Litorilinea aerophila: one gene and its partner. The protein of the gene in region 1 interacts with the protein of each later gene in a pairwise test. Links are inferred from orthologs where the notes say so. Each region holds a gene or a part of one and is shown on either strand. Other genes may lie near its edges. The genes, in order: FKZ61_RS06250 and FKZ61_RS09525.

The links.
Region 2: the proteins of FKZ61_RS06250 (region 1) and FKZ61_RS09525 interact in binary tests that used the Escherichia coli proteins (3 or more experiments, as listed by UniProt). The link is inferred for Litorilinea aerophila from one-to-one orthologs.

The regions. Positions count from the first base shown.
Region 1 is NZ_VIGC02000006.1:194,015-209,243, reverse strand. Bases 7,856-10,765 are described here. They hold FKZ61_RS06250 (molybdopterin-binding protein), read right to left. Parts: upstream 9,990-10,765; coding sequence 8,721-9,989; downstream 7,856-8,720. Other genes in these bases: FKZ61_RS06245 (ABC transporter permease), read left to right, coding at 10,393-10,765; moaD (molybdopterin converting factor subunit 1), read right to left, coding at 7,856-8,137. In the rest of the region: FKZ61_RS06295 (CARDB domain-containing protein), read right to left, coding at 1-5,468; more of moaD, read right to left, coding at 7,355-7,855; more of FKZ61_RS06245, read left to right, coding at 10,766-11,271; FKZ61_RS06240 (virginiamycin B lyase family protein), read left to right, coding at 11,273-12,394; FKZ61_RS06235 (glycosyltransferase family 39 protein), read left to right, coding at 12,397-13,758; FKZ61_RS06230 (glycoside hydrolase family protein), read left to right, coding at 13,817-15,229. UniProt on the Escherichia coli protein: Catalyzes the insertion of molybdate into adenylated molybdopterin with the concomitant release of AMP.
Region 2 is NZ_VIGC02000010.1:65,677-80,838, reverse strand. Bases 12,320-15,162 are described here. They hold FKZ61_RS09525 (molybdenum cofactor guanylyltransferase), read right to left. Parts: upstream 14,144-15,162; coding sequence 13,496-14,143; downstream 12,320-13,495. Other genes in these bases: FKZ61_RS09520 (acyl carrier protein), read right to left, coding at 14,282-14,518; lexA (transcriptional repressor LexA), read left to right, coding at 12,781-13,488; FKZ61_RS09535 (MazG-like family protein), read left to right, coding at 12,320-12,480. Also shown: FKZ61_RS09560 (ABC transporter permease), read right to left, coding at 1-752; FKZ61_RS09555 (ABC transporter ATP-binding protein), read right to left, coding at 736-1,776; FKZ61_RS09550 (COG1470 family protein), read right to left, coding at 1,804-2,985; FKZ61_RS09545 (CARDB domain-containing protein), read left to right, coding at 3,473-11,071; DNA repair protein RecO, read left to right, coding at 11,202-12,008; more of FKZ61_RS09535, read left to right, coding at 12,082-12,319. UniProt on the Escherichia coli protein: Transfers a GMP moiety from GTP to Mo-molybdopterin (Mo-MPT) cofactor (Moco or molybdenum cofactor) to form Mo-molybdopterin guanine dinucleotide (Mo-MGD) cofactor.

The DNA of each region.
Region 1 (15,229 bases):
TCCAGGGTCGCCGCGCTGAGCATGGCCGAGGGCAGGCGCAGGGTGGTGGCCTGCTCGCCGGCGTCGGCGAAGTCCAACCGGCGGCCGTACTGGACCTGGTAGGCGCGGCTCTCGCCGTCGGGGATGTTCTCCGGCAGGTTGAGACGGCCCTGGGTGTAGGGCACGGATTCCACCTGCTCGGCGATGTAGCAGTTTAGTTTCTGGGTGCTTGCGGCGGGGTTAGTGGAACCAGAAAGGGGTTCACAATACTCGATGTATATACGCCCTACACTGCCTGAACCTGCGGACTTGCCTCCCGCACCTCCAACTGCAGTAACACGACCAGCACCGAGGGACAATATGCCAGCTCGAATGATTATTGAACCGCCGGCGCCACCACCCCCGCCGCCATCGAAGACTTCGATAGCACCGCCTGCCCCACCATTAACGCTGATCGTTCCATTTACAACCAGTTGAGCAACTGAAAGGAATACGATGCCGCCGCCAGCACCACCACCACCCGCGGAATTTCCGTCCTTGACTCCGCCGCCGCCGCCGCCGCCAAATATCAACGGTTGGGGGGACGCAGAACTGAATCCAGTGCCGCCTAGGCCAGCTTCTACGGAACCTGCCACAGAACTGGCTCCTCCACCGCTGCCACTGGCAGCATTCCCACCGCCGCCACCACCTGCAAATGCAGCATCGGTCTTGTATGCTCCCCCTCCTCCGATCCCATTAGCTAGTCTTGATCCAACTCCTAGTCCTGCGTTACCTTCCCCTTGTTGTCCTTGAGCGACCACGAAGCAACATGTTGTGGAGTCCCCTTGCCCACCACGAAAACCTGCCCCAATACCGCCGGCAGCATATTTGTGGGGTGATGGATAGCTACCGCCGCCGATGAATGAACCATTATTACCTGTTGCTTGGATAGCACCGACAATTGTCATCGGACTGTTACATAATACTGCGAACAGACCGCCCTTTATGCCGTCCCACCCTAACAAGGGTGTGACCGTTCCAGTCACATTGCATGTCGAGTACTGTGGCACGCGCAACACCTGGGCATGGTTGTTCCCGCCGCTGGTATAGTTGCACTGCAGTGCCTTGGCTAGCTGAATCGTCGCCGTGCCACCTGCATAATCCGACACCGCCTTGTTCAACTCCCAACAGCCGGCATTCGTCCCCTGGGTCTGGTGGATGAGCACCACATCGCCAGGGTTGATGCGCCAGCCAGCGTAGGCGTCAGTCACGTTGATGCTTGTCGCGCCAGCCGCGCCGCTGTTGACGATGGCGATGCCGGCGCCGTTGTCGTTGTCCAGGTTGCCGCTGGAGGGCATGACGCCATCCCGCCCGTCGCCGAACATGTCGTAGGAGGCGGTGCCCGCGCTGAAGTCCGTGGCGTACTTGCCCACGCCGTGCAGCGTGCCGTAGTCCTGGCTGTACACCTTCACCGGGTGCAGGCTCTGCGGGTCGGGGCCCAGGTCGTGGGTGAACTCCACCCACTCGCCCTGGTTCCTGGGCCCCTGCACCGTCACCGCCACGTCCAGCGGGCGCAGGTCGTTCTGGCCGGCCGTGTCCCCCGTGGGCGCGGCGATGGTCCCCACCAGGCGCACGGAGACCGTGGGCCGGTTCGGGTCGCCGGTACGCAGGGTCACCGTACGGTCGTAGGGCCCCACGGGCAACTCGCCCGTGTTCAGCACCAGTTCGTAGCCCACCAGGTCCGCCGCGCCCACGCTGCGGGCCGTGCGGTTCAGGCGCAGGCCGGGCGCGGGCTCCAGGTAGGTGTAGAGGACGTTGTGGCCTGTGTTGGCCAGGGCCAGTTCCCGCCGCAGCAGGCTGCCCTGGGTCACCGTGCCGAAGTCCCAGGTGGGCTCGGTCCCCGCCAGCACGGGCAGCGGATCCTGCTGGAAGCTGCTCAGGGGACGGCCCGCGGTGTCCAGGATGTTGCCCTCGTAGTCGGTGAGGAAGGCCAGGACGATGGTCTCCTCATCCGGGTTGTAGGCGGGGTTGAAGGCCCCGGTGTCGAACTGGAGGGTGGTGTAGGTGGGGCCTGGAGGCAGGGTCACCTGCTGGCTCACCTGTGAGACCACCGTGCCGGTGATGTTGACGAATTCCAGGAAGAGGTGGGCGTCCTGCAGGGTGACCGAGGCGGGGTTGTTCACCAGCAGGTCCACGCTGTTCACACCCGGAGTGACGGCCTGATGGGTCACAATCTCCACGCCCACGTCGTCCAGCATCTGCCCGGCGAAGGGGGCCAGGTCGTCCGTGGGCGCGCCCAGGTCCATGGCCTGGGGCGGGATGACGAAGCGGTGGTTGCCCTGCGGGTCGTTGTAGGAGACGATGACCAGGGGCGGCGTGTAGGGCTCCCGGTTGATGGTGTACTGGAAAGTGTCCCGGGGCGTCAGGGCCTGCACGGTGAAGGTCTCGCCGTTCTGCACGCTGCCCGAGTAGAGGGCCAACGTCAGCCCCAGGTTGCCCACGGGCAGGAAGGTGGGCGAGGCGTAGCCGTCGCCGAAGTTAAGGCTGCCGCTGTTGCCCATGCCGTCGTTCCAGGCCAGGGTCCACGCGCCGCTGCCCACCTGGCAGCCGCCGGGCGCGCCGCACTGCACGGTGAAGGTGTAGGTGCGATCCTCCCGGCCGGTGTAGTAGCCGGCCGCGGCCGGGACCGCGTGGCCTTCCTGGGTCCAGGCCGGCGGCAGGGGCGATTGAAGCAGGATGCGGCTGCCCACGATGACCGACTTCAAGGCCCGCACCCGGCCGGAGCCGCCCACGGTGTTGTTGGTGATGGAGATGGAGTCGTCTGGCGCGACCATCACCGCCTCCACGCCGTAGGCGTCGTAGACGCCCGTGTTGAGCAGGGAGAGGGTGGCCGTCACCCGGCCCCCCTCCCGGATCTGGTGCAGGCCGGCCAGGAGTTCGGGCCGGGGGAAGGAGGAGGCGTCGTTGGGGTCCGTGCCCAGGCGGCGCTCCGAGCGGTCGGAGAAGCCGTCCAGGTCGGTGTCCTTGTTGAAGCGGAAGAGGGCCACACTGCCGGGCACAGCCTGGGTGTCCTGGAAGCCTTCGGAGCCGTCGCCCAGGCCGTCGGTGTAGATGTTCCACCAGTCTGCGGTGGAGAGTTCCTTCTTGCACCAGACCGCCTTGGTGGGCTGGTCGGTGGGGCGGCGGGGCTCCCGGCACCAGGACGGCGTGTCGCTGCGGTACTCCGGCGTCCAGATGGCGGTCAACATGCCGTTGGCGTCGGTCTCGTGGGGGAAGTAGCGGGCCAGCACATCCAGCACCGTCTCCTGGCCCCAGGTGGGGATGAGGTAGGTGTCAATGGCCTCGTCGCCGTCGTCCGTGCCGTCCTCCATGGCGAAGAGGATGCCCGCGTTGGCCGCGTCATTGTACAAAACCTCATCGAAACCGTAACTGAAATCCTCGACAACAATACGAACAGGACCGCCCAGGTCGATGGCCTTCATCTGCTCCAGGCTGAGGGGGATCCGATAAGATGTATAAGTATGCTCCTCGCCTGGCATGAAGTTCACAAACAAAACATCATCGACCGGGGTGCCACATGAAGTCGATCCCACGTAATAGGTACAAACTGGATTCGGATTGTCGCCAATGTAGATATTGAAGGCCAGGTGCTTGATTTGGGTAGCGTACTCGGTGCCCGTGTTGCGCACCTTGTAGGTGAACCAGAGGTCTGCAGCGTGGGAAGAGTCCACGGCGGTGGCGGTGCCCCAGGATTCGCTGCTGGAGAAGGCCTCGCCGTTGGTGATGGTGTGCTCTTCGTATTGTTCGTGAGTAGTAGTTTGAGAACCGCCCCAGGATTTCCCTGTCGTTGTTGTCGTACTCTTAATAGGCATTGACAGTATGTAAGCTACGTCGTGAAGTCCTTGCGCAATAAGCTTTCCCGATTCTAAGTACGCATACCGAGATCCTTCAAGCGCATTGACTATATTACTTGTATCAAAATTTTGATTTAAAATAACTGATACTTCATTTTCAATTTGGTTTTGTAGACGAACATCAACTGATTGGTATTGGTTAATGTTAACTTGCTGCTGTATTTCATCTGGGGGTTGTTTTGTTCCATCTGGTTTCAAAAAGTCTAAAATCGTTACAGCGTCAGCTATTGGGCTAAGATACTCACCTGCTTTCTTCAAAAATTTCCCGGCGCCTTTTAATAACGGCCCAGCTTTTCTCAACAATTTGGAGCCTTTGCTAATAATTTTCCCGCCTTTTAATAGTAGTGAAGGCCAACCCATTGCCTGTTCTTGTTCTGTTTTTGCGAAGGTAGTTTGACTTCCAACCGGCACACGTTGTTGCAAAGACTCCGACACCTCCTGCCACTCATTCCACGTTACCGTGTTCGCCACACTGGTGCTGGTCCCCTCCGTCTTGGACGTGCTGTAGGATCTTTCCGTCCCCTGGCTGATGGTGTGGTCCGTGGTCACCGTGGTGACCGTCTCCACGTGCAGGGACGACTCCACCACGTCGATCTCCGGCACGGGGAAGGCCGCCACCAGGGGATGATGTCCCGGCGCCTTCACCCACGAGGGCATCTCCGCGAAGATCAGGCCCCAGTCCTCGTTGCGGGGCAGGGCACCGTAGCCGCAGAAGCCGCCCCCGCCCGTGCAGTAGGTGTTGCCGAAGAGCTCCTGGCCGTCGTCGAACTTGTCCCGATCCGTGCTCTCCCGGTTCGCGTTCAGCCCCAGCTCCAGCCGCTCCACCGCGTCGGGCACCGAATCGGAGTCATCGTCGTAGCAGTTCGCCTTCTGATGGGGCCAGCCCTGGAAGGGTTTGCCCGTACTGGGGGCCTTGGACAGCTCGTTGTTCATCCACGCCTTGAGCGCGGCCACCTCGTCGCCGTCGTTCACGCCGTCGAAGTCCGTGTCGGCCCGGGCCGGGTCGGTGCACCACCAGCCTTCCGCCGTGTCGGTCAGGCCGTCGTTGTCGCCGTCCACATCCTCCGCAGCCGCCAGGAACGCCTGCTGGGCCGCCGTGAGGCTGGCCAGTGCCGTCCGCAAGGCGCGCATGGCCGTGGCCTGGACCTCCTCCTCCGTAGGGAGCGCAGCCGCCGCAGCGGCCTGCGCCAGCAGGGGCGCCAGACTGCCGGCGACCGTCCGGTCCCGCCCTTCGTTGGCCGACACCAACAGGGCCAGTCCGTTGGTCCGGTCCGGGTTGAAGCGACGCCTGGCTAACTCCTCCAAACCTGCTTCATCGACGAGCACAGAAGCCCAGTCCCCACCCCGCGCCAGGATCACCACGCCCATCTGCGCCAGGGTGCGCCACTGGGCCGGCGTACGAACGGTGATGTGGGTGCGGAAGAGGGCTTCCGCCACCGGCCGCGCCGGGCCGTTGGCAATCCAGGGAAGAAACAGGGGTTGATCCCCCGGTTGGGCCAGAACGACGGGCGCCGCACTTTGGACGATCAGGCCGGCAGCCAAGATGCAGTGGAAAAGAGTAAGAAGCCGACGAGGAAGACGGGGAACAAGTCGCATGGGGACCTCCGGGAGATGAGAGTGGCTTCGATTTTGCATAGGATCCCTGTCAGGCCGAAAATCTGTTTCGGCCTGACAAGGAACAAAAGCGTCAAAACGTTCTGCTCGTCTTGATGGGCATTTTAGCCAACAATTCAGCAAAAATCAAACGCAATTGAAAGCTCCCTTACATTCGAGCCCCCCCGTAGCTCCAGGGCAGATGCCCCAGATTCTGCCCCAAATGCCCCCCCAGCAGACGACTCTGCAGTACGAGCTGCGCCTACAAAAGAGCAACCTTGCCCCATTGGTACATCTGCCCCTTCTACGAAATCGATGTCATCTGTGGATTGCACCTGTAGATTGAAAAAAATGCAAGGATGGTAAAACAAAAAAAGAGCCCAACGTCATCCGTTGAACTCTTCTTCCTGGCTGACCGCGGCTGCGGTCTTGATTGATGAGGGGCGCTCGATGGGGCTCGAACCCACAACACCCAGATCCACAATCTGGTGCTCTGCCATTGAGCTACGAGCGCCATGGCGGGGAAAGACAACAACCACTTCTGGTTGCCAGTGACAGACCGGGGCAGGATCACCTGCCCCGACCGAGCTGGGGGACAGGGATTCGAACCCCGATTGACGGATCCAAAGTCCGTAGTCCTGCCGTTAGACGATCCCCCAATAATTGAAAACGCTCAATGATAAATGGACAATTGTTAATGTTTGGGGATCACGTCATCTCGACAATTTTCCCATTAACAATTTCCCATTATCCATTTACAATTACTAAGGTGCCGAGACCCAGACTTGAACTGGGGACACCAGCATTTTCAGTGCTGTGCTCTACCAACTGAGCTATCTCGGCAAAAAGGCCGGCCAGAAGCCGGCCCCGGTGAGCGGGCGATGAGATTCGAACTCACGACCTTCTCCTTGGCAAGGAGACGTTCTACCACTGAACTACGCCCGCAAAATTGGTTGCTACCTGTGACCTGGCAGCCGTGGGAAGTGGACCCGGTCGGATTCGAACCGACGATCTTCTCCTTGCAAAGGAGACGCCTTCCCACTAGGCCACGGGCCCGCGATTGCCCAGGTGCCGACGAGAGGACTCGAACCTCCACACCCTGACGGGCAATAGATCCTAAGTCTATCGCGTCTGCCAATTCCGCCACGTCGGCGCAACAGCCGCCATTGTAGCAGAATCGCCCTGTTTTGGCAAGTTTGAGCGGATTTGTACCCCCGATTCTGTCCGGCCTGGCTTCCGCCTGGCCGTGCTGTCATCTATCTCAGCGCAGCCATCCATGCTTTCGCACCAGACAACTGCACCTGGCGGCTTGTGGCTTGCCGGGTGTTACCCGGCCTCACCCGTACCGCTGCGACGAGATCACACCGGCGATGGCCATACATGATGGCTTCCAGCGTGACCCTCTCGCCTTGCTCCCAGTTGCACGCTCGCCTAGCCGGCCACATTGCTGTGACCGCTGGTGGGCTCTTACCCCACCGTTTCACCCCTTACCACCCACAACACCCATCGAACGGGGCGCCATGGAGGCGGGAATGCTTTCTGTTGCGGTTGTAGTCAGACGCCCGTTACCAGGCGCCCGCCCTCACTTACGGTTTCGTGAGGCAACCTTTCGAGCCGCCATCAACGGCCCGAATGGGAGTCGGGAAGTTCCTCTGCCGGCCTCTACAGCCGACAGCGACAGCTGCAAATCCGCCGACTCAGACGATTCATCCGAAATATCGGCCTGCGCCGACTTGCAACTTTCGGGCTGTTTCGGTTGTTAACCTGCCGACGCGATTTGGGGTGTCCTTCGTGGCCCCTGACCCGGGGCCCGCAGCCACTCCATTCTGCTTGTTAAATTTACCACAGAGGGTCTCTGATGTCAAATCTGGTCGACGACTGCACAAACACTAATCCGCTCCCCCTCCATGCTCCTGCCCCGGCGGCGACAGGTCCAGTTCTGGCTGGCGGGGCCCTTCCACCCACACCTGGCCGTCGGACCAGTTTTCCTGTTTCCAGATGGGCACGATGGCCTTGAGGCGCTCGATGGCATAGCGACAGGCCTCGAAGCAGCCGTCGCCCCGGTGGGGCGTGGCCACCGCAATGACCACGCTGGGTTCGCCAACTTCACAGCGCCCAATGCGGTGCATGATGCTCACCGCCTCCACCTTGGGCCAGCGGGCCTTGATTTCGTCGCCGATTTGCGCCAGCATACGCTCGGCCATTTCCACATAGGCTTCGTAGACCAGAAAATCGGTGTTGCGGGCGCCGGCTTCCGTGGCCGTCTCACCCCGCACGGTCCCGCTGAAGACCACCACCGCGCCACAGCTCACCCGGCTCACCCGGGCCGCCACCTCGTCCAGGGAGAGGGGCCGGTCGGTAATTTCATACAGTTTCGGCGCCGCCTGGCTGGATACCTCCTCAAGGACGCTCTCTCGCTCCCCGCCGGTTCCGCCCGAAACCGGCGGAAACAAGGCCACTTCATCGCCCGGGGCAAGGATCCGGTCCAGATGGGCGTACTCCTGGTTGACGGCCGCATAGACGGGACGGTCGGCAAAGGTCAGGTTTTCGTGCTCCTCTTCCAACCGGCTCAGGAGATCTTGTAAGGTGGCCTCGGTCGGCAGGTCAATGCGCCGCTCGGACCAACCGGCCTGCTGGCGCAGGGTAGCAAAGAGTTTAACGGTGACTTCCATGGGTATCCCCTTCCCCGTCTTCCAGCTTTCGCGGTCCAACGTCTTCGTGCAGATTCACATCGCCTCCGGCTTCCCGACGCCAGGGGCCCGACTTGCCGCCCTGTTTCTCCAACAGACGAATGCCGCCGATGGTCATGGTCTTTTCCAGGGCCTTGGCCATGTCGTAGATGGTCAACGCGGCCACGCTCACCGCGGTCAGGGCCTCCATCTCCACGCCGGTCTGGCCCTGGCAGCGCACGGTGGCGGTGATCACCACCCGGCTCTCTCGTTCGTCGATCTCAAAATCAACGGCCACCTTGCTCAAGAGCAACGGATGGCAGAGGGGTATCAGCTCGGGAGTGCGCTTGGCTGCCATGATGCCGGCAATGCGCGCGGCGGCCAGGACATCTCCCTTGGGGACGTTGCCCTCTCGGATGGCGGCCAGGGTAGCCGGCTGCATGCGCACTTCCCCCTGAGCTACCGCGGTGCGGGTGGTAACGGCTTTGTCGCCCACGTCCACCATGGCGGCGTGGCCATGGGCATCCAAATGGGTCAAGGGCTGGGCCATGAGTGCTCCCTTTCTGTTCCTTTGGCAAAGATGTATCTACCCCAAGGGGCCGATGAGGAGGGCGGTCACCACGTCCCCGGCCTCCAGCCGGCCTGCGCGCTGGGGGAGCTCCAGCAGGGCGTTGGCTGTGCGCATGCTGAGCAGGCGGCTGCTGGCCTGGCTGCCGGTGCTGGTGGCCAGGAAGCCGCCCCGCCCCTGGTTCAGGGAGGGTTCCCAACGCAGGGTAGCCCGGTGGTACTCAGGCCGATGGGCATCCAGGGGCAGGGGTTGGGCCAGGTGGGCCTGAACCCGGGGCAAGTGCGGGTTCGGCCAGCCAGCCATTTGGCGCATGGCAGGCACGGCCATCAGGTAAAAGGTCACCAGGCTGCTCACCGGGTTACCCGGCAGGCCGAAGATGAGCTTCTTGCGGCCGGCCACCTGCGCGGTGGCGAAGGTGAGGGGCTTGCCGGGCTTCATGTGGATACGGCCAAAGTGGACTGTGCCGGCGTGTTCCAGCAGCGGCTTGATCAGGTCCAGCTCGCCCATGGAGACGCCGCCAGAGCTGAGCAGGATGTCCGCTTCGGCCAACCCCCGTTGGACGCCCGCTTCCAAAGCCTCCTGGCTGTCGCCGGCGATGCCCAGGTCCACCGGGATGCCGCCGTTGGCTGCCACGGCCGCCAGAAGCATGGCCCGGTTGCTGTCCCGAATCTGGCCGGGGCCCAGGGGCTGGTCGGGCTCCACCAGTTCATCGCCCGTGGAGAGCACGGCCACCCGGGGGCGGGGGTAGACGGGCACCTGGGTGACGCCTGCGGTGGCCAGGAGGCCGACCTCGGCCGGGCCGATGTACTCGCCGGCAGCCAGCACCTGCTGTCCCGCGGCCACGTCCACGCCCACGGGGCGAACATCGTCGCCAGGCTTGACCCGGGCGTGGATCCGCACCCGGGGCGTGCCATCATCCGTGGGCAGCCGCTCGGTCTCCTCCACCATGACCACGGCATCGGCGCCCGGAGGCAGGGGCGCGCCGGTGGTGATGTAGGCCACCGTGCCCGGCGACAGGCGAAAGTCGGCCACCCGGCCTGCGGTCACCTCGCCGACCACGGGGTAGTCGCCGGGACCGTCCGCGGCCACGACCGCGTAGCCGTCTTTGACCGAGGCGGGAAAGGGCGGCAGGGGCTCCCGGGCCACCACGTCGGCTGCCAGGATGTGGCCCAACGCCTGGGCCAGCGGCACCGTCTGCGCCGGCAGGGGATGGGCCTGGGCCAAAACTACCTCCAGCGCCTCGGGCACCGGCAACATGGGATAGGGCGATTCGGGTCTGGCTGTCATGGGTCTGATCCGGTCTGCACAGGGTTTGGTCTCATTCGAATCGCGACACGTCCATATTGTAGCATGGAATGAGGGTGAATCGGTAGGATCGCGCCCGCTCGGGGTATAGCAGCGTATTATAATCCAGATGTATCTTTGACCATGTTTGGCCTACTACAGACGGATTTGGATGTTTCGAACCCAATGGAGAATCGGACAGATCGGTTCAACCAGTTGGAGGTCCGGGCAATACGCCAGTATAATTCGGGGAAGTGGCTGGAAAGCAATCGGACATGCGGATCCCGGTTGCACAATGTGCCCCCATCATTATGATTATGTCTACTATGTCATGTCTCTGGTAATATCTTCCGTACATATCTCCGGTCTGCCCTAGAACGGCCAGAGCAATTTCAGGTTAAAAATTATGAAGAGGCAGTCAGCTCATTTGTCAAAGACGGCGCAATTCACTTGGTCAACTCTTTTGCTCAATAACATAGGGACACGCCTCGTTTTACTGATCCATTATCGGTCTCTTATTTATAACTTGGTGATACGTGATTTGAAGGTGCGTTATCGGAATAGCCTATTCGGTTTTTTGTGGAGTTTGCTCAATCCGCTAGGCATGATGCTCGTTTTCACCATTATCTCGCCACTGCTATTCCGAGATCAGTCAATTGTCAATTATCCAGTCTTTTTGCTGAGTGGCATTTTACCCTGGAATTACTTCTCCGCAAGCGTCATGACTGGCACAAATAGTGTTGTTACGAATGGACATCTTATCAAGAAAATCTATTTTCCCCCCGAGGTATTGCCCGTTGCGACGACGCTCTCTAATCTTATCAATTTTTTGTTGGCGCTATTGATTTTATTTGTTCTGATTTTCATCTCTGGAATTCAGCTCAGTCCATGGATTGCGCTTTTGCCCATTGTGATTCTAATTCAAACGGTCTTGACTCTGGGCATTGTCTTCTTTTTAAGCGCTATACAGGTCTATTATCATGATACATTGCTGATTATGGACGTCGTTATGTTGGCATGGTTTTTCTTAACACCGGTGTTTTATTCGACATCGATGCTCCCGGCAACCTACGAACTTTTCGGCATTACGCTCAACGTTCATCGACTTCTCTATATCTTGAACCCTATGGCCTCCCTCATTAACATGTATCGAGACCTCTTGTATTGGAGTTATCGAACCGATATAGATTTTTTCTTACGTACTTCTATCACGGCCATCTTGTTCTTAATTGTTGGATATTGGTTCTTTGTACGTTATAGTAGCCACTTCAGTGAAGAGGTGTAAGATGCACCCGCTGTTCAAACCTCAAAACTGGAAATTCTCAAGGGAGTCTCTTCCCCTGCTCGGGAGAAAAGTCCTTATCTTTATTGGTTTGACTGCATTCTTGATATTTATTTCATCCCCATCACTCCAGGCGGAAACGGTGGAGTCTCCGGTAAAAATCTTTCCGCTGCCAGCATCCCCTTTTGATGTTCAGGTAGAAAATGCGAACAAAGTATGGTTTACACTCCCAACAGCGAATAAAATTGGCTCATTAGAGATCCTTTCCGCCTCTACGCCAGAGCAATATCTATATACTTTCTATACGCCGCCAACCCCCAATAGCGAGCCTTATCGACTCGCCATTGATGAACATAATGTCTGGTTCACACAGAGACAAGGCAACCGAATTGGACGCCTTTCCAAGGAGAGCGGAAGCATTGTTGAATATGAAATTCCTACACCGAACAGTGAACCGACCGGCATCGATATTGCTCCGAATGGATATGTCTGGTTCGTACAAAATAAGGGGAACAAAATCGCATCCCTCATACCCGCCAACGGTACGATTCAAGAGATCAATGTAGGTTATGGGAATGCCAATCTCGATAGGATCGATGCCACCGCTTCTTCAATTGTCTGGGTGACAGCCCCGGGAATTAATTATCTGCTGGGATATCGGCCCGCTTTTAATGATATTGTGACTGTTAGCGTGGTAGACAATCGGCCTGGTGGTGGCCCTGGCACAGTGAGTGGACTGGCCGTGACAAGTACCGGTGTGCCCTGGATTTCCACAAAAAATCTCCCTAAACTAGCCGTCTACATGTACGGCACGCTGGCTACCTGGCTGTGGTACTCATATCCATGGACAACAGCGGAGTTGACAGATATTGACCTCTGGATTGATTCCAATCAAACATTTTTGTGGGCGCTGGATGGAGCCAACCGCGAAGTTGTGCAGATTGATGCGACAACCACGCGCGTAGTACAACGCATAGGATTAGGTAGGGAGATCAGCATATTAGCGTCTTTGGATTTCGAGCCCACAACCCAAATCATTTGGGTCAGTGATGTGGGGGCTTCAGCTCTTTATGCCCTACAACCGCCCTACCATCTCGCAATCTACTTGCCTGTGATAGCACGTTGAAGGTGATCAAAAAAACTATCTTGTCATACACAAATTGGCGATTGGTGATTGTCCCCCCTACACTTCTCTATCTGTTTTTGGTCACATTATATTTTCTGACCATTCCCCTTGGAGAAAGTCCAGATGAACCAGGACATTTACAGTGCATCCAACAGGTTGCGTTGTATAACCGCCTTCCGATTGTCGAGCCCAAACCACAAGGGGAGTGGTGGAAGCCTGGCGTTACCTTGTCTGGACGCATGTGCTATCACATGCCCCTTTACTATGTAGGTACAGGCTTATTGCAAAAGGCAATCGGCTACATGACGGGGAGTCCAGTAGCCATCGATTTCCCGGCACATAACGAAGCGTTCGGCGAAACCGGCGTGATGTTTCTGCATTCAAATCGACAAAGCCTGTGGCAACGCGAAGAGCCCAGCGTAGTGATCGGTGTACGGATCGTCTCAATTTTGCTGGGATTAACAGTGGTATGGGCCTCGATGGCAATAGCTCACCAGCTTTTCCCCAAAGCGCCGATCGCCGCCCTGCTTACTGGTACCTGGGTTGCTGGCTGGCCACAGTTTTTATTCCTGAGCCGGGCAATTAGCAATGATGTCTTGGCCACAGCGTTGGCCTCTATCACGCTGGCACTGCTTCTACAACCAGGAAAGCCCGGGCGATATGTTCTGCTGGCAGTCCTTTCAGCACTGGCAGTACTCACAAAGGTGACCATGCTTTTTGTTATCGGAGCAATTGTCGCCGCCTGGTTGCTAGAATTCATCCGATTGCCACAACAACGCCGGAATCTGATCGAAAAATTCGGTTTGATGCTACTCATATGGGGTGCAACTGCAGCAATAGTCCAACTGACCCCCACGATTCGAACCAATTTTTGGTCAAGTGCTCAAACGTTTAGCCGGGTCGGAGAACGAGTCTTGCAGCTAGAATATTGGCTGGAAGTAATCCGTTTAACCTTGAGCTCCGGTTGGGTTCGATTTGGTTGGATGAATGTAGCAGCGCCAGATGTCTCAGCCTATCTATGGTGGAGTCTTATCTTTGGCCTTTCATTTGTTGGCTGCAGAAATTGGTGGCGCAGTGGACTACGCGAACGCAATCTGATAGCCGCCATTCTCGTTGTCTGGTGCTTAGGCGCTACAGCTGCGTATATACGGATTAACATGACCGTTTTTCAACCACAGTTTCGCTTTCTGCAAAGCCTTATCCCAATTTTCAGTACGCTTGTGGCAGGAGGATTGCTCAGTATTATGCCGCGACAACCTCGTCGACAAATTTTTGTCAGCGGTACCTTAATCTTGCTCGCAATCGTTGTAAATGCCCTGATCATCTGGGAAATCGTAATCCCGCATTACGGATTGCTGAGTTGACGCAGAGTTCATGGGTTGACTACCCTTGAATGTATTGGAGTTGTAAAGGAGAATTTCCATGAAGATGCCCTTCCCCAAGGGAAAACGACCACTTCGTCCTTCCTCCCTGGCTATCGCCCTGCTATTAGCCTGCACAGGCTTTCTTTTCGTCCCGAGCATGGCCTACGCTGCATTCAATTTCGATACCGATGAGGTATTCAAACTGGCCACAGGCGTAAGTGCGACAGCTCCTAATTGTCGTTACGGTGTCACTGCCTCTCCGAAGGGGGCAAGCCAGGTGGAATCCATGAAAATCGGTTGGGTGGTCACCTTCGGGCCCGACCGACCCAGCTGGCTACCGGCCAATGTCGCACATACGCCGATGGTTCGACTGAAGCAAAACCGCAACGAACAGGGGGCACGCCTCCCCTCTTATACGGCTAGTCCGCCCTTCACGGAAAGTGGATTGGGACAATACATCCAGGCCAATCCAGGTGCAGTCTGGATTATCGGCAATGAAGTGGACCGTGTCTACTGGCAAGATGATTTAATGCCAGAAATTTATGCCGATGCCTATCATGATGCCTACCACTTCATCAAAGAGAGAGATCCCAGTGCCAAGGTCGCAGTATCGGGATTGGTGCTTGTCTCGCCAGGGCGGCTCCAATATCTCGACAAGGTATTGGAGGCCTATCGCGCCAAATATGGTACCCCTATGCCAGTAGATGTCTGGACATTTCACGCCTATATTTTCCCGGAACGTATTGAAGAATATCAGCGTCCGAGCGATGGGATAGTTCCGCCAGACTCAGGCAATCCAGTGTTTGCATCCATTGCCAATGGAACAGATCCGTCGATTGCGCTTAAATTGCCCCACTGGTGGCGCCCTCTTTCTGAACAACTAGATCTCTGTTCACGTGATGACTACTACTGTATTTATGAACACGACAGCACTGATCTGTTCATCCAACAAGTGGTGGCCATGCGTAGATGGATGAAGGAACGAGGGTATCAAAATACGCCATTACTGCTCACAGAATGGTCATTATTGCACCAATATAAAGTAGATGGGAATGGCCAATGCCTTGGAACCAAGGATGAATATGGGAATTGTTTTACCCCTCAACGCGTCACTAATTTTATGGAAGAGTCGGTACAATATCTTGAAAATGCCATCGATCCCGATCTGGGCTATCCACTGGACAATGGCCGGCTGGTACAACAGTGGGCCTGGTTTTTGATGGACGATGCCAACCTGGGAGACTTTATCGATGGCAACCCCAGCCTGTTGATTGACCCGGTTCACGGGAATCTGACAGAGATGGGACAAAAGTATCGCGATTTAATTGCGGCCACAACAACTCAGCCCAACTTAGTGATTGATCAAGTTTTTGCCGCCGTGGTCGACTCGGATACTCAGAACGGAGCCGCAACGGCAACGCTGAAAGTCAGTATTCGTAATAACGGCAACACGCCAACTTCGCAACCATTC
Region 2 (15,162 bases), on another replicon or contig:
TCAGCCTGGGCGATGACCTCCTGCACCAGCCCCACCTGGACAGGCCGGAAGACGGCGGCCAGAATGTCGGCCACGATGCCCCAGAAAATCATGAAGAAGAGCCAGACGGCAATGGAGGCCAGGGCCGCGGTGGCCGGCTGGCGGAAGAGAGTGGAAAAGAGCATGGCCAACACCAGCCAGATGCCGCCATAGAAAATGGTGGCCAGCAGGAAGATCAGCGTGCGTGCCACCTCCTCCCCGGTAGGTGGCACGCCCAGCCCCAGGATCCCCAGCCCCATGATCAACAGCCAGATAGCCGCCATCACCAGGGCCAGGGTGAAGAGGCCGGCCAGGAACTTGCCCAGCAGCAGGGCATCCCGGTAGATGGGCTGGGCCAGGACCCGAGAGAGGGTCCGCTGGTTGAACTCGCCGTTGATGGCGTCGAAGGCCAGCGCGATGGCAATCAGGGGCACCAGGAAGCTCAGGAAACCCACAAAGGCCGGCAGGGGATCCTGCCCGGTGGTGAAGAGCCGCAGAAAGAGGAAGCGGTCCTGGCTGCCGGTGGTGCCCCGCAGGTTCTGCAGGGCCACGTAGACCGTGCCGCTGGCCGTCAAAACGATCAGCAGCTCCAGGATGCGCATGCGCACGCTGGTCAGGTGGTCGGCCATGTCCTTGGCCACCACCGCCCAGAGCCCGGTCCAGGGGGAACCTTCCCGCCGGGGCCGGCCGACCTGCCCCTGGGGGGGTGAAGTCTGCTCAAGGGTTGCGGCCATGTTTCACCTCCTCCCGCTTCGACGCCGCGGGTTGCGCCTCTGCCGATTTCATCTCTTGGAAGTAACGGGCGTAGATCTCGTCCAGGCTGGGCGCCTCCACATCCAGGCTCAGCAGGCGGCCGCCCGCTTCCACCACCGCCCGGGCTGCCTCGGCCCGTAGATCCCGCCGGGCCTCCAGGATGTAGCGGTCTCCCTCCTGGCGCACGGCCACCACATCCGGCAGCCGGCCCAGGGCGTCGGCCACGGCGCCGTTGGGGCTCTGGGCCTCCAGGTGCACCCGGTAGGCGCCGCCCAGGACCCGCTGGGCCAGGGATTGGACCGTCCCCTCCAACACCATGCGCCCCCGGGAGAAGAGGCCCACCCGGTCGCAGACCTCCTGCACCTGATAGAGCAGGTGGGAGGAGAGGAGGATGGTAATGCCCTCATCCCGCAGGTCCCGGATGATGCGCAGGAAGAGGCGGGCCGCCTCCGGGTCGAGCCCCAGGGTGGGTTCGTCCATGATGATGATCTGGGGGTGCTTGAGCAACAGCTCGGCCACCCCCAGCCGCTGACGCATCCCCCTGGAGTAAGTGGAGACCGGCCGGTCCGCCGCCTCAGCCAGGCCCATGCGATCCAGGGCCTCGTCGATGCGCCGGTAGGCTTCGGCCCGGGGAATCCCGTTGAGTTTGGCGATGTAGGTCAGGTTCTCCCGGCCCGTCAGGTTGTCGTAGAAGCCCACCTGGTCCGGCAGATAGCCCACCCGGGCCTTGACGCTGAGGGGATGCCGCTGGGGGTCGAAGCCCAGCACTTCCACCGTCCCGGCGGTGGGATCGGTCAGCCCCAGGAGCATCAGGATGGTGGTGGTCTTGCCGGAGCCGTTGGGCCCCAGGAGCCCGAAGACCTCCCCCCGGCGGATGGTGAGGTCCAGGTTGTCCACGGCCACAAAGGAGCCGTAGTGCTTGGTCAGCCCCCGGGTACGCAGCACCACGTCGTCGTGGCGGCCTTCTTCCTGATGCGCCGATGAGCGTCGGTTTTTCTCAGCCATGGGCTGCCTCCTTGAGGGCCACGGCCATCAGCGCCGGCCGAAGCGCATCACAGCCAACCCCACCACCAGGATGGAGACCGCGATGAGGCCCACACCGGCCACGCCCCACAGGGTGGAGGTCAACACCGTGATGCGAAAGTCCACCGATTTGGAAGAGCCTTCCGCCGGACGGGCGGTGACGGTCATCACGTAGTCGCCCGCCACGGCCTTGTCGCTGGGGCGTACCTTCGCGGTCACCTCCACCTGTTGGCCCGGCTCCAACAGGTCGATGGTCTTGGGATCCAGCTCCACCGACCAGCCGCTGGGCTGGGAGGCGCTCATCTGGATATCCCGGGCCGGGGCGGAGCCATTGTTCTGGACGATCACGGTGAAGGGCGCCTCCTGGCCAGCGTACGCCTGGCCCGAGAGGCGGCCGTCGGGCGTGGTCACCTGGATGCTGGACTCGCCCACCACTTCGGCGTTGACCTGGAGGGTGGCTTCTGCCTCGCCGCCCCGGGCCCGCAGGGTGATGGGGTAGGTGCCGGCTGCCACGTCGCTCAGGGCGCTGGCCTCCACGCTCAGCCGCTTGGACTCATTGGCGCCCAGGGGGATGTCGGTCACCTCCTGGCCGCTCAACTTGTAGGTGACCACAAAAGTGTTGGGCGCGTCCGCGCTCAGGTTCACGGTGATGTCCTCGTCTCCCTTGTTCTCCAGGGTGACGTTATAGCGGAAGGTGGTGCTGGGCTTGCCCCGCAGGGTGGGCAGCTCCACGGAAAAGGCCAGGTTGGGGGGCAATTTCTCCTGGACGGTGAGCTCGATGGGCAGGCGGGCCGAGCGATCATCGGCCTGGGCGGCCACCACGAAGCGGTAGGTGCCCGCCTCCACCGACGCGGGCGGCTCCAGACGCAGGGTGACGCTGGCGTCGGTATCTGGCTCCACGTAGACCGCCTGGATGATGCGGCTGCCGCCCCGGAAGGTGGCCGTCCACCCCTCGGGCAGCTCCTCCATGGAGAGCCGGACCACCTGGGGCTCCCCGGTCACCCGCAATTTGATGTCCAGGTTGACGTTATCCTCCGTGCCGATGATCTGGGACGGATAGGGGGTGAAAACTGTCAGCGACGGCGCCGCCGCGGGTGTCGGGGTGGCATCCTGGGCCTGGAGCGGCGCCGGCCAGACCAGGAGCAGGGCAATCAACATGAGCGCAAGCAATCGCAACCGTTGATGTCCCATTGTCATAGCCTCCTTCAGTGCGATTTCCATGCGTTTTTTTTAAGTTTGTCCTCGATGCTTGATGTGAATCGGCCTCCAGATCGGCCAGACGCCGGGACGGACCCTGCCCCGGGGGCGATGGACCCTCCGGTAGCCGGCGCCGATCGGCGTCTGCTTTCCCATCTGGACATACAAGACCGTTATACGCTCGCGATCTTGGTGATAAATTATGCATAAATTAGACGAAGATTAAAAAATGGTCGGCACAGCGAAAGATGATTGCGCAGAAGTAGTCAACTGATATACAATAAGCGTCCATCAGAGCGCGTCGCGCCCTGTCGCGCATCTGGTCACACTCTTTGTGCACACCGCCATCGACACGATCCAGGCCACATCCGCTTTCCGGCACAACCGGGCTGCACAGGCCCACATCCACCTTGGCAGCCCACTTTTGCCCACGACCCCACATGGCCGCCAGTGGTGACACAGACGGAGGGAATTGAATAGCATGAGAAGGCCCGCCACGATCGCCCTTTGCGTCCTGCTCCTGTTCGTGAGCCTGTACCAGCTCGCCGGCCTGCCGGTCACCCGCAGCCAGGCTCCCGGTCCCGATTACGTCCCAGGTGAACTCATCATTCGCTTCCAGCCGGGCGTCACCCAGGCCGAAGCAGAAGCCTTCTACCAGGAGCATGGCCTGGTCCAGAAGGATAACCTGGACGAAGACCGCACTGACGATGAGGTGGAGCTGCGCCTGGCCGCCGTACCCGGCGACATCACCCAGGAGCTCCTGGCCCAACTGGCCCGGGATCCCCGGGTGGTCTACGCAGAGCCCAACTACATCATCCGCCTTTCCAAAACGCCGGACGACCCCATGTTTAGCCAGCTCTGGGGCCTGCACAACACCGGCCAGACCGGCGGCACGCCGGACGCGGACATCGACGCGCCGGAGGCGTGGGACACCTCCACCGGCTCCTCCACGGTGATCGTCGGGGTCATCGACACCGGCGTGGACTACAACCACGAGGACCTGGCCCAAAACATGTGGACCAACCCCAAGGAATGTCCCCAGGGTCCGGGCAAATGCGTGGCCAACGGCGAGGATGACGACGACAACGGCTACGTGGATGACTTCTACGGCATCAACGCCATCACCGACACGGGCGACCCCATGGACGACTACGGCCATGGCACCCACGTGGCCGGCACCATCGGCGCCCTGGGCAACAACGGCACCGGCGTGACCGGCATCAACTGGACGGTCCGCATTGCGGCCTGCAAGTTCCTCTCTGCCAGCGGCAGCGGCAGCGTGGCCGGCGCGGTGAAGTGCTTCAACTACTTCAAACAGCTCAAAAACCAGGCGGGCCAGAACATCATCGCCACCAACAACAGTTGGGGCGGCGGCGGCTTCTCCCAGGCCCTCTACGACGCCATGGCCGGCGCGGACCAGCCCCTCCACATCTGCGCCGCGGGCAACGGCAACAGTGGCGAACCCCACTACCCCGCCGGCTTCGACCTGGACAACATCATCTCCGTCGCGGCAACCGACCACGACGACCTCTACGCCAACTTCAGCAACTACGGCAAGGACTGGGTGGACCTGGCCGCGCCCGGCGTGGGCATCCTCTCCACGGTGCCCACCGGCTCCTGCCCCATGTGCGATCCCTCCGGCTACGGCCAGGCCAGCGGCACCTCCATGGCCACGCCCCACGTCACCGGCGCCGTGGCCCTCATCGCCGGCAAGTACAGCAACCTCACCCTGGCCCAGATCAAGCAGCGCATCCTGGCCGGCGTGGATCCCCTGACCGACACCAGCAAGGAAACCCTGACCAACGGCCGGCTCAACCTCAACAATGCGCTGGAAGATGACAACAAACCGCCCGCCGCGGTCTCCGACCTGGCCGTCACCGCCACCATGCTCACCCAGGTGGAATTGAGCTGGACGGCCACCGGCGACGACGACAAGACGGGCACAGCCAACGCCTACGACGTCCGCTATGCCACGTCGCCCATCTCGGAGGACACCTGGGAAAGCGCTACCCAGGCCGTGGGTGAGCCCAAGCCCCAGCCCGCAGGCAGCAGTGAGAAGTTCATCGTCAGCGGGCTGGAGCCCAACACCACCTACTACTTCGCGTTGAAAGTGGTGGACAACGTGGGCAACGCCTCCGCGCTCTCCAATGTGGTGGTGGGCAAGACCAGCACGGGCACCGTGGTCTTTGAGGATGACGTGGAAAGTGGGCCCGGCGAGTGGGAGGTGGCCGGCAACGACAGCCTCTGGCACATCTCCCAGCATCGCTCCAACAGCCCCACCCACGCCTGGTACTACGGCGATGAAAGCAAGCGTAACTACGACACCGGCGGCGCCAACAACGGCACCCTGACCTCGCCCGCCATCGAACTGACCACCAACCAGGATGTGCTCCTGACCTTCTACGAATGGAGCGAAGTGGAGAGTAGCCAGGCCTACGACCGCACCCGGGTCCAGATCTCCACCGACGGCAACCAGTGGACCACCGTCTTCGAGTCCCACGGCACCAACGGCTCCTGGATCCGGCGGGCCGTCAGCCTGACGCCCCACATCGGCAACGCCAAGACCCTGTATGTGCGCTTCTGGTTCGACACCATCGACAACCGCTTCAACACCTTCGAAGGCTGGTATGTGGACGACATCCGGGTGTTGGTGGCAACCCCCACCCAGGCCGGGGCAGGCCCCGCCCAGCCCAACCTGGTGATGCAGGAAAGCAACATCGGCTTCAGCAACAGCAACCCCACCGAAGGCGAAGAGGTGACGGTCTACGCCACGGTGCTCAACCATGGCACCGCCGAAGCCAACGACGTGACAGTCCAGTTCGTGGACGTCACCGGCGAGCAGCCCACGCCCATCGGCCTGCCCCAGACCATCGCCAACATCCCCGTGGGCGGCAGCGCCATCGCCCAGATCCGCTACGACACCACGGGCAAATCGGGTGAACGCCAGATCCAGGTGGTGCTGGATCCCAACAACCTGATCGCCGAGTTGAACGAGTTCGACAACCAGGCCCAGAAGAGCCTGACCGTGGCCGCCCAGCCGGCGCCCAACCTGGTCATCGAGGATGACAACATCGGCTTCGCGCCGGCCCAGCCTGGCGTGGGCGAACAGGTCACCATCCACGCGGTGATCTTCAACAACGGCACCGCAGAAGCCAGCAACGTGGCGGTCCAGTTCCTGGATGTCACAGCCACCGACCAGGCCATCCCCATCGGCCCGACCCAGACCATCGACATCCTGCGGCCGGGGGAGAGCCACGCCCTGGAGGTCACCTACGACACCAGCAACAAGCCGGACGACCGCAAGATCCGGGTGGTGGTGGATCCCCACAACACCATCGCCGAGTCCAACGAGAAGGACAACGAAGCCACCAAGACCCTCTCCATGGGCGAACCGCCGGCGCCCAACCTGACGATCAGCAGCAGCAACATCGGCTTCGCGCCGGCCCAGCCCAAGACGGGCGACCTGGTGACCATCTCCGCCACCATCTTCAACGCCGGCGACGTGGCCGCCACCGACGTCCAGGTGGAGTTCGCCGACGCCACCGGCTCCACCGCGGTCCCCATCGGCCCGGCCCAGACCATCGCCGCCATCCCACCCGGGGCCAGCGGCGTGGTCCAGGTCACCTACGACACCAGCGGCAAATCGGGCGACCGCCGGATCCAGGTGACGGTGGATCCCCACAACTTCATTGCCGAAAGCCGGGAGTTCGACAACGAGGCCCGGGCCACCCTGTCCATCACGCCGCCTCCCCTGCCCAACCTCACCGTCCACGGGGCCAACATCGGCTTTAGCCCGGCCCAACCGGTGGAAGGCGACGTGGTGACCATCCGCGTGCCCGTTCTCAACACCGGCGCCGCCGACGCCAGCCAGGTGGTGGTCCAATTTCTGGAAGTCCGGCCCAATGGCCCCGTCCCCATTGGCGAACGCCAGACCCTGGAGGCCATTCCGGCCGGCGGCAGCGCGGAGGCCCAGGTCACCTTTGACACCAGCCAGGCCCAGGGCGACCACACCATCCAGGTGGTGGTGGATCCCAACAACTTCATCCCCGAAAGCAACGAGGACGACAACCAGGCCAGCCGCACCCTGCGGGTGGTGGCGCCGGACGCGCCCAACCTGACCATGCTGGCGGCCAACATCCAGTTCAACCCGCCCCAGCCCATGGCCGGGGACCTGGTCACCATCACCGCGGTGGTGCTCAACAGCGGCGCCGCCGACGCCAGCCGGGTGTTGGTCCAGTTCCTGGACATCACCCACAGCGAGGCCATCCCCATCACCCCAGAGCAGTACATCGAACGGGTGCCGGCCGGTGGCAGCGCCACCGTCTCTGCCCAGTACGACACCACCGACAAGGTGGGCCGGCGCAAGATCCAGCTCCTGGTGGACTCCAACAACCTCATCCCGGAGACGGATGAAAACGACAACGAGGCGGTCGCCACCCTCACCGTGGAACCCGCGCCCCTGGCCAACCTGGTGGTGAGCGACAACAGCATCGGCTTCGACCCGCCTATGCCCGTGGCCGGCGACACGGTGACCGTAACCATCACCGTCCACAACCACGGCAACGCGGCCGCGCAGGATGTGGCCGTTCAACTCCTGGATATCACCGAGGGCGAGGCCGTCCCGGTGGGCCCACCCCTGACCATCGACCAGATCCCGGCCGGCGGCGCTGGGACCGTTCAGACCCGCTACGAGACGGCAGGCCGCGCCCTGGGCGCCAGCGGTGAACGCCAGCTCCGGGTGGTGGTGGATCCCAACAACTTCATCCCCGAGACGGATGAGACCGACAACCGGACCACCCGCACCCTGACGGTGACCCCTGCCCAGGCGCCCAACCTGGTGGTGCTGGCCAACAACGTGGGCTTCCACCCGGCCAACCCCAGCGAAGGCCAGGCAGTGACCCTGACCGTCACCGTGCTGAACACCGGCGCCATGGACGCCGAGGATGTCCTGATCCAGTTCGTGGATGCCACCAACGGCGGCGCGGAGCCCATCGGCGCCAAGCAGACCATCGCCCGCATCCCGGCCGGCCAGAGCGGCACGGCTCAGGTAGTCTACGAGACCACCGGCAAGGCCGGCGACCGGCGCATCCGGGTGGTGGCGGATCCCCACGCCACCATCGCCGAGACCGACGAGCGGGACAACGAGGCCGTCAAGGTCCTTCGGGTCCTGCCGCCGGCAATGCCCAACCTGGTCATGCGGGCCGAGAACATCGGCTTCAAGCCGGTGGATCCCACCACCGGCCAGGCGGTGACCGTCACCGCGACAGTGCTGAACGTGGGAGCGGCGCCGGCCCAGAATGTGGTGGTCCAGTTCGTGGATGCCACCAACAACGGCACCACGCCCATCGGCGCCAGCCAGATCATCGCTGAGATCCCCGCAGGCGGCAGTGGCCGGGCCCAGATCGTCTACGACACGGGCCGCATGGGCGCGGCCGGCGACCGCAAGATCCAGGTCATCGTGGATCCCAACAACCAGATCGTGGAGTCGGACGAGAACGACAACCGGGCAGTGGCGACCCTGAAGGTGGCCGCCCTGCCCGCGCCCAACCTGGTCATCCGGAGCGACCAGATCGGCTTCGAGCCGCCCCGGCCCAACGCCGGCGACACGGTGCAGATCTACGCCACCGTCCGCAACAGCGGCGGCCAGGCCGCCAACGACGTGACGGTCCAGTTCCTGGATGTGACGGGCAGCGGCGCGGTGCCCATCGGCAGCCCCCAGACGGTGGCCACCATCCTGCCGGGCAGCAGCGCCCTCTTCCAGACCAGCTATGAGCTGGCCAACGGCGGCAACCGCAAGATCCAGGTGGTGGTGGATCCCAACAACACGGTGGCTGAATCCAACGAAGGCGACAACTCGGCCACGGCCACCCTGAACCTGGCCGAGCTGCCCGAGGCCAACCTGGCCGTCCTGGCCGACAACATCCTGTTCACGCCCGCGTCGCCCATTGTCGGCGACCAGGTGACCGTCCACGCCATCATCCTCAACAACGGCGCGGCCGACGTGAGCGACGTGGTGGTCCAGTTCAGCGACGTGACGGGCAGCGATCCCCAGCCCATCGGCCCGCCCCAGGTCATCCCGGCCATCCCCGCCGGCAGCAGCGCCACCGCCCAGGTCCTCTACGATACCGCGAGCCGCGGCCAGGGAGCTCCCGGCGAACGAACCATCCAGGTCACGGTGGATCCCAACAACCTGATCCCCGAAAGCCGGGAGAGCGACAACAGCGCCAAGAAGAGCTTCACCGTCACCGCGCCCCCCCGGCCCAACCTGGTGGTGCTGGCCGGCAACGTGGGCTTCAACCCGCCCGCGCCGACAACCGGCGACCGGGTCACCGTCCAGGCGGTGGTCCTGAACCACGGCGCCGTGGAAGCCCGGGATGTGGTGGTCCAGCTCGCGGACATCACCGACAGCGGGCCGGGCAGCGGTGTGCCCATCGGCCCACCCCAGACCATCGCCCGCATCGCCCCCGGTAGCAGCGGCGCGGTCCAGTTCACCTACGACACCAGCGGCAAGGAAGGAAGCCGCACCCTCCAGGTGACGGCCGATCCCAACAACTTCATCCTGGAGAGCGACGAGAACGACAACCGGGCCAACCGAGATCTGACCGTGGCGCCGCGGCCCACGCCCAACCTGGTGGCCATCGCCTCCAACATCGAATTCGAGCCGGCCGAGCCCAGCGACGGGGACCTGGTCACCATCCGGGCCACGGTGCTGAACAACGGCACAGCGCCAGCCAGCGATGTGGTGGTGCGTCTGGTAGACATCACCAACGGCCAGGAGGAGCTCATCGACAAGCAACGGCTCATCGAAAGCATCCCGGCCGGGGAGAGCGGCGTGGCCCAGGTCACCTACGACGTGACCGACAAGGCGGGCACCCGTCAGATTCAGCTGGTGGTCGACCCCAACGACACCATCGCCGAGAGCGATGAGACCGACAACACCGCCACCACCAGCCTGACCGTGGCGCCCCCGCCCGCGCCCAACCTGGTGGTCCAGAGCAGCGACATCCGCTTCACACCCAGCAGTCCCTCCGCAGGCGACCTGGTGACGGTGACCGTCACGGTGCGCAACACCGGCCAGCGCAACGCCAACAACGTGGAGGTGCGCTTCACCGACGTCACCAACGGCGGGAACACGCCCATCGGCACCCAGACCATCGCCAGCATTCCCAGCGGCGGCAGCGGTATCGCCCAGGTGGCCTACGACACCACGGGCAAGGAAGGCCAGCGCCAGATCCAGGTCACGGCCGACCCCAACAACACCATCGCCGAGACAAATGAGGAAGACAACCAGGCCCAGGCCACCCTGACGGTGGCCCCGCCCTCGGAGACGCCGTCGCCGAACCAGCCCAACCTCCAGGTGACGGCCGAGGGAATCAGCTTCGACCCGCCGGCGCCGTCGCCGGGCGACCTGGTCACCATCACGGTGATCGTCACCAACAGCGGCCAGGCCAGCGCCAGCGGTGTGGTCGTGCGCTTCCTGGATGTGACCGGCGGCAGCGAAGAGCCCATCGGCGAAGACCAGAACGTCGGCAACATCGCCGCCGGCAACACGACTACCGCCACCGTCACCTACGACACCACGGACAAGGCCGGGGAGCGTTCCATCAAAGTGATCGTGGATCCGGAGGACACCATCTCCGAGTCCGACGAGACGGACAACGAAGCGACCAAAACTTTGACCGTGGGTGAAGGCTCGGGCGAAGAGGCCCAGGCTACCCCGGCGCACCTGAACCTGACGGTGCGTCGGGAACAGATGGTGGTCGAACCGCTGAGCGCCGGCGCCAATGACACCCTGATGGTCGCCGTGTTGATCCACAACGAAGGCGATGTGGATGCCTATGGCGTGCCGGTCCAGTTCCGGGAAGTGGTGGACGGCACGGTGAAGCCCATCGGCGAGGTACAGACGCTGGATGTGCTGCCGGCTGGCGGCAGCCAGATGGTGCGGGCCCTCTACCCGGTAGATGGCCGGAAAGGGGAGTGCGCCATTCAGGTGGTGGTGGATCCGGAAGGGTCGCTGGTGGAAAGCGACCGGTCGGACAATCTGGCCGAAGTGCTGGTTCGATTAAGCCCCCAGCCCTAGGCCCGGCCCCGCCTGTCACCCGGGGCGTAGTCTGGCGCCCCAAAGAACCGAAGAGCGAGTTTGTGCTGCCTGCCCATCCCTCCTGTCCGGGGATGGGCAGGTCTACCCGGAGCAATATGAGCCATCGTCCATGAGCAACCGCCAACGAATCTACCGCACCCACGCCCTGATCCTGCGTCGGCGAGACTACAGCGACGCCGACCGCATCCTGACCGTCTTCACGCCGGGCCTGGGCAAGCTGGAGCTGATCGCCAAAGGCGTTCGCAAGACCACCAGCCGCAAAGCTGGACACCTGGAGCTCTTCACCCATGCCTCCCTGCTGGTGGCCCAGGCCCGCACCTGGGACATCATCACCGAGGCGGTGACGGTGGAGAGCTTCCGCCATCTGCGGGAAGATCTGGATCACATCAGCCGGGCCGGCTACATCTGCGAGCTGCTCGACGCGTTCACGGAAGCCGAAGATGAAAACCAGCCTCTCTGGGACCTGGCCCTGCTGGCGCTGCGGGTGTTGGACGGAGCCGCGGACTACGATCCCCAGCTCCTGCTGCGCTGGTTCGAACTCCACCTCCTCAGCCTGACTGGCTTCCAGCCCGAGCTCTTCCACTGCCTGGGCTGTGGGGAAGCGCTGGAACCGGTGACCAACTTCCTGAGCCTGCAGGAGGGGGGCGTCTACTGCCCCCGCTGTGGCCAGTCCCGGCCGGACTGCGAAGCCGTACCGCCGGATGTGCTCAAGATCTTGCGCCATCTCCAGCGGCAGCCCTGGGCAGAGGTGCAGCGGCTGAAGGTACGCCCCTCCCTGTTGCGCCAGGTGGAAAACATCCTCTATCGCTATCTGCTGACCGTCCTGGAACGGCAACTTCGCTCAGTAGAGTTCCTGCGTCGCCTCCAGCAAAGCCGCCCTGCGCCCCCTCCTGCGCCCCAGGCCAGCCATGGATGAAGCCTGACAGGCGGCCACCCGTTCATCGCCACCCCACACAGACATCCCACACGGACACCCCACAGGAGTCGCCATGCACATCCGGGAATATCAACAGTGGTTGGAATCCTGGGACAAGGCCCGGGAATGGGACAAGGTGTTGCCCAGCCACACCTTGCTTCACGCCATGGAAGAGCTGGGAGAGATCAGCCGCCTGGTCCAGATGTTGGAAGGCTATCGTCCCCTGTCGCCTGCGGATCTGGAAGCCCTGCGGGAGGAGCTGGCCCTGGAGCTCAGCGACCTGCAGGTCATGATCTTCAAGCTGGCCTACCTCTGTGGCATCGACATGGAAGAGGCCATGCGCCGGGGCCAGGAGAAGGCCGACCAACGCTTCCCCGACCCCTCCACCGGTCCCGCGGAGCGGGAGGCCTACTGGCGCCGCTTCAAGCAATACCTGGCCGACGCCGCGCTGGATGCCCCGGAGGGTGAATAGCACAGAGCCCTGACAGAACAAACGTGCGTCTGCCTATTGACACCGCACAAATGTTCGTGTATACTTGGGATAAATTTGGGAAACAAACGTTCTCATTTGGGATATTGGCCAGAGTTTGTCGGCTGAATCTCAACCGGAAATCGGTCCCATGAGGGCGTTGACCGGGCTCCCCCGGGCCAGGCAGTCTCCCAGGCCTGAACTGGGCGCCACTTGACATTGACGGCTTTCGCCAGCAGAAAAGCCTGTCTGCCAGTGGCACCCGGGATATGCGGTCCCAACAGCGACACGAAAGGGTTTGTCATGGGCAATCTCTCCGAGCGACAACGCAAGATCCTCCAGTTTATCATCCAGTTTTTCCAGGAAAACGAATTCCCGCCCACCATCCGGGAGATCGGCGAACAGGTGGGGATTTCCAGCACGTCGGTGGTCAACTACAACCTGGCCAAACTGGAGGAGATGAAGCTGATCAGCCGCCGCAAGGAGGTCAGCCGCGGCCTTAGCCTGAACTGGGAGCGAATTCAGGCAGAGTTGGGGCTGGAGGCGCCAGCGGGCTACGGAGCAGAGAGCCAGAACGGCAATGGTTCCTCGGGCCCCCTGCTGCGCATCCCCATCCTGGGGCCCATCGCTGCCGGCACGCCCATCCAGGTTGAACCTCGGGAGACCACCAACCCGGAAGGGTGGGTGGAAGTGCCCGAGGGGCTCTTCCGGGCCCGGGGTCCCCTCTTTGCCCTGCGGGTCCAGGGGGATTCCATGATCGACGCCAGCGTGTTGGATGGGGATATCGTGATTTTGCGCCACCAGGAAACCGCCGACGATGGCGACATGGTGGCGGCGTGGATCGAGGGGGACGAGGAGACGACCCTAAAATATCTCTACCGAGAAGGGCGCAACGTACGCCTCCAGCCGGCGAATCCCAACCCGGCCTACCAGCCCATTGTCCGGCCGGCCGATCAGGTCCGCATCAATGGGAAAGTGGTCTCGGTCATCCGGCTGGTGGAGCACACATAATTCCACTTTATGTCAGAAAAGGCCGGACCGCCGCCCATTCCTCCGGCGTGTTGACGTTGAGGAAGGAACGCAACGCCGGGTCCAGCGGGCGGATCTCTTCCTCGGTAACATACCTCGTACGCACATCGGCCAAAAAGCTGGCAACCCGCCGCTCTCCCCGCCGTAGTGTGGCCTCAATGGCAGGCAGGCAACGCCGGTGGTAGAGGGCATGGAACGATTGGGGATAGCCGGCCACCAGCGGCACCACCGCGTCCCACCGCTCTGCGCCTCCTTCATCCAACTCCCTGGATACCAGCTGAATCAGCCAGGCAAAGATCTCCCGGGAAACCAGGGGCATGTCACAGGCCACGGCCATGGCCCAGCCGTCGCATGCCCCCAGGCCCGTCGCCAGCCCACCCAATGCGCCGCCGGGATACGCGTCGCCCAGCACCTGAACGCCCTCCTCCGGCGGGAAGAGGCGGGCGATCTCGGCCTGGTTGGTCACCACCACCAGGCCGCCGGCGGCCAGGGGACGTAGCCGCCGGACAATGTGGAGTGCGAGGGGCTGGCCGCTGCCGGGCACGGGCAACAGGGCTTTCGGCTGCCCCATCCGCCGGCTTTGGCCACCGGCATTGAGGATGAGGGCAACGGGAGGGTCAGGATGTTGACGAGACATGGGCCGCACCTCTGCCACAACCGAGCCAGAACAAAAAGGCGAGCCGCAGTGTTTCCAGCAGCTCGCCTCAAAGTTCACAGACCGGTCAGGCTATCTGGCATCCCGGTTCCGTGGCCAATGGTTCGTGGCCGGTCGGGATCAGAGGGCATCCAGGAAGCGGACGGCGTCGCCTACGGAGACGATTTTCTGGGCCTCTTCGTCGCTGATTTCGCCGCCGAACTCCTCTTCGAAGGCCATGATCAGCTCGACCAGGTCCAGGCTGTCGGCCTCCAGGTCATCCCGGAAGTTGGCGTCCATGGTCACATCGCTCGGATCCACACCCAACTGCTCGACGATAATTGCGCGAACCCGCTCGAAGGTATCTTTTTCGGACATGTCTAAATCTCTCCTCAGTGTTCAAATTCGGTGTTCAAATTCGTTGGTCAAAAACCTTTTTGCCCATCTCCCCAACCTCTGGGCTCGGTAGCCGGCGGAACAATCTGGCCCGGCGGCCCCATTTGGGGTGGATGAGCCATTCTAATTTGGACAAAAGTCGGCTTTGCCGGCTGCTTTACCGCTCGAGAATGTTCAACTTCCGATATGAAGTGAAATTCAGTCGTTCACGATTTCGACGCGGAGTCGGCATCCTCAGATGCCGGGCCCAGCGGAATGGAGCCGCATCTGAGGATACTCACTCCGCAGATGGGCAACAATCGTGACGTACCGAAATCGCCGCTATGCGGGCGCATTCCTTTTGGGCAAGAGGCAAGCAACCGAACGTTATGCCCTGAAGCCCTGGCACAGGCGACAGATGATGACGATAGACGTGCCACCATCCCTGGTGCGCTCACCGGTCCACAACGCATGGGCCATTGTAGTCAGTGCGTGACAAGCTGTCAAACCTCAGGGGGAGACAGACACGCAACCCATCCACAACATGGCTCGTCTACAATTTGTGATAATTCGAACGAGGGTGAATGGTGTCGTCTGGCTGTCCCGGCGAACCCGATCATTAACAACACGGGGAAAGTGTAAAAGTT